Regions from separate parts of the Halomonas zincidurans B6 genome, predicted to be linked through region 1. Evidence: riboswitches for the same ligand, from Rfam matches in the RefSeq annotation. Region 1 holds a riboswitch; the other holds the start of a gene.

The links. A riboswitch is a leader RNA that binds a small molecule or an ion and turns the genes downstream of it on or off. The one in region 1 is predicted to bind thiamine pyrophosphate.
Region 2: it holds a riboswitch for thiamine pyrophosphate, as region 1 does, so the genes downstream of both, HALZIN_RS0101955 (sodium:solute symporter family transporter) here and thiC (phosphomethylpyrimidine synthase ThiC) in region 1, are expected to answer to the same signal.

The regions. Positions count from the first base shown of each region.
Region 1 covers NZ_JNCK01000001.1:2,321,506-2,325,914, reverse strand. The annotation lists gene thiC (phosphomethylpyrimidine synthase ThiC) at 109-2,013, opposite strand; TPP riboswitch at 2,083-2,214, opposite strand; gene HALZIN_RS0110970 (lysophospholipid acyltransferase family protein) at 2,351-3,295, opposite strand; gene HALZIN_RS0110965 (DUF4870 family protein) at 3,388-3,768, opposite strand; gene HALZIN_RS0110960 (VOC family protein) at 3,807-4,190, opposite strand.
Region 2 covers NZ_JNCK01000001.1:411,861-416,269, forward strand. The annotation lists gene HALZIN_RS0101945 (CoA-acylating methylmalonate-semialdehyde dehydrogenase) at 1-1,466, shown strand, start outside; gene HALZIN_RS0101950 (hypothetical protein) at 1,547-2,224, opposite strand; TPP riboswitch at 2,422-2,539, shown strand; gene HALZIN_RS0101955 (sodium:solute symporter family transporter) at 2,529-3,926, shown strand; gene ilvD (dihydroxy-acid dehydratase) at 4,075-4,409, shown strand, end outside.

The sequences.
Region 1 (4,409 bases):
ATACCAACCCGCGTTCCGGGTCCATGGCAAGGCGCTTCGAGAGTCCGAACCAAAGACGCCGCGCGACTGGTGTGGTCGGCGCGGCGTCGTCAGAGGTCGACGCGGCGCTCAGACGTCGCGATAGAGCTCGCCGCCCTGCTCGCGGAATCGCTCGGCTTGTTCTTCCATGCCTTTGATCACCGCTTGCCGGTCGCCGTCCAGGCCGTGTTCGGTTGCATAGTCGCGGACCTCCTGGCTGATCTTCATCGAGCAGAACTTGGGACCGCACATGGAGCAGAAGTGCGCCACCTTGGCCGAGTCCTTGGGCAGGGTCTCGTCGTGGTATTTCCGCGCGGTGTCCGGGTCGAGGCCGAGGTTGAACTGATCCTCCCAGCGGAACTCGAAGCGCGCCTTGGACAAGGCGTTGTCGCGCCTCTGTGCGGCCGGATGACCCTTGGCGAGATCCGCCGCGTGGGCGGCGATCTTGTAGGTGATGATGCCGGTCTTGACGTCGTCCTTGTCGGGCAGGCCCAGGTGCTCCTTGGGCGTGACGTAGCAGAGCATCGCGCAGCCGTACCAGCCGATCATCGCCGCGCCGATGCCGGAGGTGATGTGATCATAGCCCGGGGCGATGTCGGTGGTCAGCGGTCCCAGAGTGTAGAAGGGCGCTTCATCGCAATACTCGAGCTGCTTGTCCATGTTCTCCTTGATCAGCTGCATGGGCACGTGGCCGGGGCCCTCGATCATCACCTGGACGTCGTGCTGCCAGGCGATGCGGGTCAGCTCGCCCAGGGTCTCGAGCTCGGCGAACTGGGCCTCGTCGTTGGCGTCGGCCACCGAGCCCGGGCGCAGGCCATCGCCCAGCGAGAAGGCGACGTCATAGCGCTTGCAGATCTCGCAGATCTCCTCGAAGTGCTCGTAGAGGAAGCTCTCGCGATGGTGGTAGAGGCACCACTTGGCCATGATCGAGCCGCCGCGGGAGACGATGCCGGTGACGCGCCTGGCGGTGAGCGGCACGTAGCGCAGCAGCACGCCGGCGTGGATGGTGAAGTAGTCGACGCCCTGTTCAGCCTGTTCGATCAGGGTGTCGCGGAAGATTTCCCAGGTCAGGTCCTCGGCTGCACCCTTGACCTTCTCCAGCGCCTGGTAGATCGGTACGGTGCCGATGGGCACCGGGGCATTGCGGATGATCCATTCGCGGGTCTCGTGGATGTTGGCGCCGGTGGACAGATCCATGATGGTGTCGGCACCCCAGCGGATGCCCCAGGTCATCTTGTCGACCTCTTCCTCGATGGAGGAGGTGACCGCCGAGTTGCCCAGGTTGCCGTTGATCTTCACCAGGAAGTTGCGGCCGATGATCATCGGCTCGGATTCCGGATGGTTGATGTTGCAGGGAATGATCGCCCGGCCCGCGGCAACCTCATCGCGCACGAATTCCGGGGTGATCTCCTCGGGCAGGCGGGCGCCGAAATTTTCGCCCGGGTGCTGGTGGCCGAGTATCCGTTCGACTTCTTCGGTACCTGCGTACTTTGTAGAGAGTGCTTGCCGGCGCTGGTTCTCGCGAAGGGCAATAAACTCCATTTCCGGGGTGACGATACCTTGACGGGCGTAGTGCAGTTGGGTGACGTTGCGCCCGGGCTTGGCGCGCCGTGGCGTACGCGTCAGGTCGAAGCGCAGCGGGGCCAGCGTCGGGTCGTTGGCGCGGCGGTGGCCATACTCGGAGGTGGGGCCGTCGAGCCGCTCGGTGTCGTCGCGCTCGTCGATCCAGGCGCGGCGCAGCTCAATCAGGCCGCGGCGCAGGTCGATGTCGGCCTCGGGGTCGGTGTAGGGGCCGGAGGTGTCGTAGACCAGCAGCGGCGGATTGGCTTCATCGACGCCGGAAGTTGTGGTTGGTGAGAGGCTGATCTCACGCAACGGCACGCGGATGTCGGGACGCGTACCCTCGACGTAGATCTTGCGCGATCCGGGCAAGGCCTGGATGGCCGCTTCGTCGACTTGGGCCGTTTCGGCGAGGAAGTGGGTGGTCTTGCTCATGGTGTTCTCCCTTGGGTAGGCGCTGTCAGGGAGGACCGCCGGGAGGACAGAGGCAGGCCGATGGAATCCGGCTGCATGTCGCTTGATCCCTACGCTGGTCCTAGCCAGTTCAGGTTCAACGGGCCCCGCCATGACGCCACGGCGTATTGCCGTGCCATAAGGCGATCTCAGCCGGTTCCACCGGCACCCCGTCAAGCGTGTGCGGGAACGCGCCCGCACAGTCGGCAGTGTGGGTAACGCCGCGGCGCCGGTCAAGCGGCGTGCGAAAGGAAGGCGGCCTTCGCGCCGCGTGCGACAGCAAGGCCCGGCATCATGCGCCCCGAGTAGCCGTGCGGGTTCAGCGATAGAGCCGGTGGCGGCGGTAGTCGCTGCGCTGTTGCTGCTCTTCGGGGGTCTTGCGGTAGCGCTTGTATTCCCACTGATACTGCGCCGGATCGAGGGCGATCGCCGCCTCGACGCTGGCATTGACGCCGCGTGCGGCGATTGCCTCGTCGGCATCGTAGACGCGCTCGTCGGCGGCGAGGAAATGGATCTCGAACCCCTGTGGCTGGCCTTCGCCGGCTTGTCGGCGGCGGGCCACGCCGGTGACCACTCGGGCCTGGGTGCGCGCCACCAGCTTGGGCAGCAGGGTGCCGGTATAGGCCGGGCGATGAAAGAAGTCGGCGAATACCCCGCCCCGCCAGTCGGGCTCCTGGTCGGGCAGGATGCCCACCGCCTCGCTACGCCTGAGCGCCTTGAGCAGCGCGGCGACGCCACGTGAATTGGTGGGCACCAAGGCCGCGCCCATGCGCTCGCGGCCCTGGCGGATCAGCGGATCGAGCTCGGCGATCTTGGGCGGCTCGTACATCGCCGTGAACGGGAAGTGTGCGGACAGCCAGAAGTTGAGGACTTCCCAGTTGCCGAAATGCGGCGCCAGCACGATCACCCCGCGGCCCTCGGCGCGGGCCTCGTCGAGCAGCTCGCGGCCGTGCACGGCCTGGATCGAGGCCTCGACCCGGGCCGGATCGGCCATCCAGGCGAAGCCCAGCTCGAGCATCGTCGCGGTGGAATGACGGAGGCTGTCGCGAGCCAGCCGAGCGCGCCGCGTGTCATCGAACTGGGGGTAGACCTCGCGCAGGTTGATATCGGTGACCTTGCGCTCGCGGGCGCTGAAGCGATAGATCAGCGGCCCCAGTCGGCGCGCCAGACGCCACAGCGTGATGGGTCGGGCGTGCGACAGCAGGCGCCACAGGGCAGCGATCAAGCGCGCTTGCAAGGCGCTGGGGTAGGGTCGGTCACTCATGCGGGTCGACGGCTTCAAACTCCGGGGCGAGCATTTAACGGGTTGCGCCGCGGGCTTCATGCAGCGCTTTCGGTCGGTGTCGTGTCGTCACGCTACCACAGCCAGGTTTCGATATTGCTCGGCGCGCGCTTTTCCTGAAGGCCCTTGAAGCCCTTGACGCAGCGCACGATCAGCCAGATCGCCAAGCCCAGCATCAGGATCAGACCGATGCCGATCAGCGACAGCAGCGCGGCGACGATGGCATACAGCAGGCCGATCCAGAAGGTGCGGATCTGGTAGCGGTAATGCCCATCCAGCCACGGCGGGCCCTTGCCGCGATACACGTAGGCGATGATCACCCCGACGATCGGCGTGATGCCGACCACGAAGCCGGCCAGCAGCAACGCGTAGACCACCATGGCCATGGTGGTGTCGGCAGGCTGCGGGGCTTCGTCGGCGAACGTTTCGGGGCTGTCGAAAAGCGGATCGGCCATGACGGATCTCCAGGTCGATGAAGGCGGGGGGATGGAAACTATTGACGATCGGGGCGGCACAGTTCGATCAGGTTGTTGTCAGGATCGCGCAGATACAGCGAGACGATCGGCCCGCCGGCGCCCTGACGGGCCACCGGGCCGGTCTCGACCTGAATGGCCAGGGCATCCAGGTGCGCCTGTACCTCGTCGAGCGGCAGCAGGCTGCGAAAGCAGATGTCCAGGCTGCCGGGCATCGGGCAGCCGGCGCGCGGCGCGATCGAGGTATCGACCGGATGCAGGCGCAGGGCGATGTCGCCGAGCACCAGGTCGACGCGCTCGGCGTCGCGATAGCGCGCCTCCAGCCCCAGCACCCGGGTGTAGAAATCCACCGCCCGGGGGATGTCGGTGACGGTGACGACCAGATGGTCCAGGCCCGCTAGCATTGGCATGTTCCTCATGGGCTTTCATGGCTGCGCAGCCGCCGGTCGGCGACGGCGACCCGGCTTGTTCTCGGTATTCCAGCATACGCTGATACGCGCGTCGCTGTCCCGCGTCACCGAGTGACCAGTGGCATGAATCGCCAACCGCTAATACGCTGTGACAACGGGCGGTGCTGGCCGCGCAAAAGTGCTTTGTTGCCGGCAGGCGCCGGCGTATAGTCG
Region 2 (4,409 bases), 1.9 Mb from region 1:
GCAAGCCCGTGCCGTCGCAGTCCGGTGACTGGCGCGAGGTGATCGATCCCGCGACCCAGAAGGTCGTCGCCCGGGTGCCGTTCTGCAGCGTCGAGGAGGTCGACCTTGCGGTGGCCAGCGCCCAGGTCGCCTTCAAGACCTGGCGCAAGGTGCCGCTGGCCAAGCGCATGCGCATCATGCTCGCCTTCCAGGCGCTGATCCGCGAACACACCGGCGAGCTGGCGGCGCTGATCACCGAGGAGCACGGCAAGACCCTGCCCGACGCCGAGGGCGAGGTGGGGCGCGGCCTGGAAGTGGTCGAGCATGCCTGCTCGATCACCTCGCTGCAGCTCGGCGAAATCGCCGAGAATGCCGCCAGCGACGTCGACGTCTATTCGCTCAACCAGCCGCTGGGCGTGGGCGCGGGGATTACCGCGTTCAACTTCCCGATCATGCTGCCGTGCTTCATGTTTCCGCTGGCCATCGCCACCGGCAACACCTTCGTCTTGAAGCCTTCCGAGCAGGACCCGTCGTCGACCATGCGGCTGGTCGAGCTGGCCCATGAGGCGGGTGTGCCGCCCGGTGTGCTCAACGTCGTGCACGGCGGCCCCGAGGTCGCCAACCGGTTGTGCGACCACCCGGACATCAAGGCCGTGTCGTTCATCGGTTCGACGCCGGTCGGCACACAGATCCACGCCCGCGCCGGGGCCGCCGGCAAGCGCGTGCAGGCGATGATGGGCGCCAAGAACCATTGCGTGATCATGCCCGACGCCAATCGCAGCCAGGCGATCAACAACCTGCTGGGCTCGGCGTTCGGCGCCGCCGGCCAGCGCTGCATGGCCAACTCGGTACTGGTGCTGGTCGGCGAAGCGCGCGAGTGGCTCGACGAGATCGTCGACAAGTCCCGCGCCATGACCGTCGGCCCCGGCACCCAGCGCGACGCCGACCTGGGCCCGCTGGTGTCGCCGGCGGCGCGCGAGCGGGTGGTGGCGCTGATCGGCAAGGGCGAGGCCGAAGGCGCTACGCTCAAGCTCGACGGCCGCGGCCTGAGCGTCGACGGCTATCCGGACGGCAACTTCGTCGGGCCGACCCTCTTCAGCGACGTGACCGCCGACATGGCCATCTATCGCGAGGAGATCTTCGGTCCGGTGCTGTGCGTGGTCGGTGTCGACACGCTGGACGACGCCATTGCGTTCATCAACGCCAACCCCAACGGCAACGGCACTTCGATCTTCACCAACTCCGGCTGGGTGGCCAAGCGCTTCGAGAGCGACATCGACGTCGGCCAGGTGGGTATCAACGTGCCGATCCCGGTGCCGGTGGCGTATTTCAGCTTCACCGGTTCGCGGGCCTCGAAGCTCGGCGACCTGGGGCCCAACGGCAAGCAGGCGATCCAGTTCTGGACCCAGACCAAGACCGTCACCGCGCGCTGGTTCGAGCCGGAAAACGTCTCCTCGGGAATCAACAGCACCATCTCGATGGGCTGATTCGTACCATGCTGTAACGCGGCCTCGTCTCGCCGGAGACGGGGCCGTCCTGCGTTGAGAGAAACAAAGAGTCAGTGCGTCTAGACGATCCGGCACCTCTGAAGCAACTGAATGACCGGCTCGAGCTGGCTTTCGTGAAGCACCAGCAGGGTCGTGGCCTGCGGCTCGCCCTCGGCGGGCGTGACGATGGCGAACTCGCCCTCTTCGAGGTGGAATTCGTGGACCTCGCAGGGCCCGGAAGTCGTCAGGCAGCGGATCGAGCGGTAGACGTCGTCCTCGCCGTAGGTAAGGCGATGATAGATCTTGAAGAAGGTATAGAGAAGCAGCCCCTGGTCGAACGCGGGCCAGCGCGCCGGGGTGCTGCGAGTCAGCTCGTCTATCGCCTGGCCGGCCTGCTCGGCCTGGGCGATCGCGTCGTCCAGCGGCCTTTCGAGCAGCGAGCGGTCGTCGCAGGGCAGCGCCTGGCCGTCGCGTCGCGCCTGGCGATAGCGGGCCTCGACGTGGCGCAGGTCGGCGAGGTTACGCAGGGCATGATCGCTATGATTGAGTTCGCCGAGCTGGAAGTTGCCGTTTTCCCAGCCGTGGATCACCCGCACCTTCAGGTCGGCCGCGGCCAGCGGGCGGTCGAGCAGAGCGTGCAGAGCGACCGGCAGGTGGTCCCAGCGTGCATGAACGTGATTGCCGAACGCCTGGTAGGGATCGGCGAACAGCGCATGCAGCCGGCCGGGGGCATGCTCGTTGGCTTCGTGATAAGGCATGGCGCTTGGACCCTATGTCTGCGTTATTCTTCGTTGTTGTGTCATCGTTTCAGACCGTCGAATGATACGTTGAGCCGGCGGTTCATGCAGCACCGCCAGGCCGGACGCTATGCCCGGCACATCCGAGGTTACGACAATTTGCCATAACTTGGGTTATCGGCGCTGCGGCGTTAATCTTTAATCGACACATCTACATTCACTGTCGCCAGGGGAGTCCTGTCCACAGGGCGGGCTGAGAGTGCGGCTTTACGAAAGCGCTGACCCTGGAACCTGATCCGGTTCATACCGGCGGAGGAAGTGCGACATGTTTTACGCGACCCTGGCCGCGCTCGCTGCGGCGTTGCTGTTGTTTGCCATCCTGGGACTGCGCGCGAGCCGCGCGGGGGAGGCGCTCGACGACTACATGACCGCGCGCAATTCACAGCCGGCCACCACCCTGGGGCTGTCGTTTCTGGCCTCGGGAATGGGCGCGTGGATTCTCTTCGCCCCGCCGGAAGTGGGGGCCTTCGTCGGCCCGGTGGCGCTGGCCGGCTACGCCATCGGCTCGGCGCTGCCGTTTCTCGTGCTGGCATTGTGCGGCCCGGCGATCCGCCGCTGCCTGCCCGAAGGCCGGAGCATCGGCGAGTTCGCCGCGGCGCGGTTCGGCAGTGGCGTACGCCGCTATGTGGCGCTGATCTCGGTACTCTACATGGCCTGCTTCCTGGCCGCCGAGTTGAGCGCCATCGGCGGGATCACCGAATTGCTCTCGCCGCTGTCGGGCAGCGTGGCGATCGTCGCCGTGGCGGTGACCACGCTGGCCTATACCGCCTGGGGCGGGCTGCGTGCGAGTCTGGTCACCGACCGCTGGCAGGCGCTGTTGCTGAGCGCGCTGCTGCTGGTCGTCGGCGGCGTGGCGCTGGCGCGAATGCCCGCGTTGCCGGCCTCGGCCGCACTGCCCGACGTCGCGTTCGGCGATGCGCTGGGGGTGGCGCTGACGCTGGTGATCGCGGTGACCGCAGCCAACCTGTTCCACCAGGGCTACTGGCAGCGCATCTGGGCCGCCCGCGATTCCCGGGCGCTGGGACGCGGCGCCGTACTCGGCGCCGTGACGACGGTAGTGGTGGTCGCCGTCGTCGGCGGGCTGGGAATCCTCGCGGCGCTGAGCGAGGCCCGGCTCGGCGAGCCGCCGATGCCGTTCTTCGCCCTGCTGATCGCGGCTCCAGGCTGGCTGAGCCTGCTGGCGCTGGTGCTGGCGGTGACGCTGGTCGCCTCGAGTGTCGATACGCTGCAGAATGGCATCGCCTCGCTACTGGTCGGCGAGGGTGACAGCCTCGACCGACGCGGGCTGTCGCTGAGCGGGGCGCGCTGGATCACCCTGGCGTTGATGGTGCCGGCGATGCTGGTGGCGCTGCAGGGCGTGTCGGTGCTGCGGCTGTTTCTGATCGCCGATCTGTTATGCGCCACGGCGGTGGTGCCGGTGCTGTTGGGGCTCTGGTCGCGGATGAGCACCGCCGCGGCGGTGGCCGGTGGGCTGGCCGGGCTGAGCGGCGCGGTGCTGCCGGGCTGGATCGCCCAGGGCAGCCTGGCAGGCGGTCTGCTGGCGGCGAGCTTCCCGGGCGGCGCGCCGACCCTGGCGCCGTTTCTCGGCGCGCTGACGGCCTCGACGCTGGTGGCGGCGCTGGTCGCCTGGGTGCGGCCGGTGAGGGCGCTGTCGGCCCAGTGATCGGCTGGCTCGCTGGCTGCCCGCTGTGCCACTCAGCGACCGGAGGCAGTTTGCAAGCGGACTGCCGCGCTTTCAGACTGAGTCGGCTAGGCTGTTATGCAGCCTCGCAACAGACCCGCCCGCGTGACCAGTTCAGGGAGTAGCCGTGATGAGTGATGAACCCCACGCCGACCCGCGTCGTCGCTATTCGAGCCCGGTGGTCGACGGCCCTGGCAAGTCGGCCAGCCGCGCGATGCTGCGTGCGGTGGGCTTCGAGGACGACGATTTTTGCAAGCCGCAGGTGGGCATCGCCTCCACCGCCAGCCAGGTCACGCCCTGCAACAGTCATATCGACGAACTCGCCGAGCAGGCCCGGGCGGGAGCCAACGAGGCCGGCGGCAAGGGCGTGGTGTTCAATACCATCACCATCTCGGACGGCATCGCCAACGGTACCGAGGGCATGAAGTACTCGCTGGTCTCGCGCGAGGTGATCGCCGACTCGAT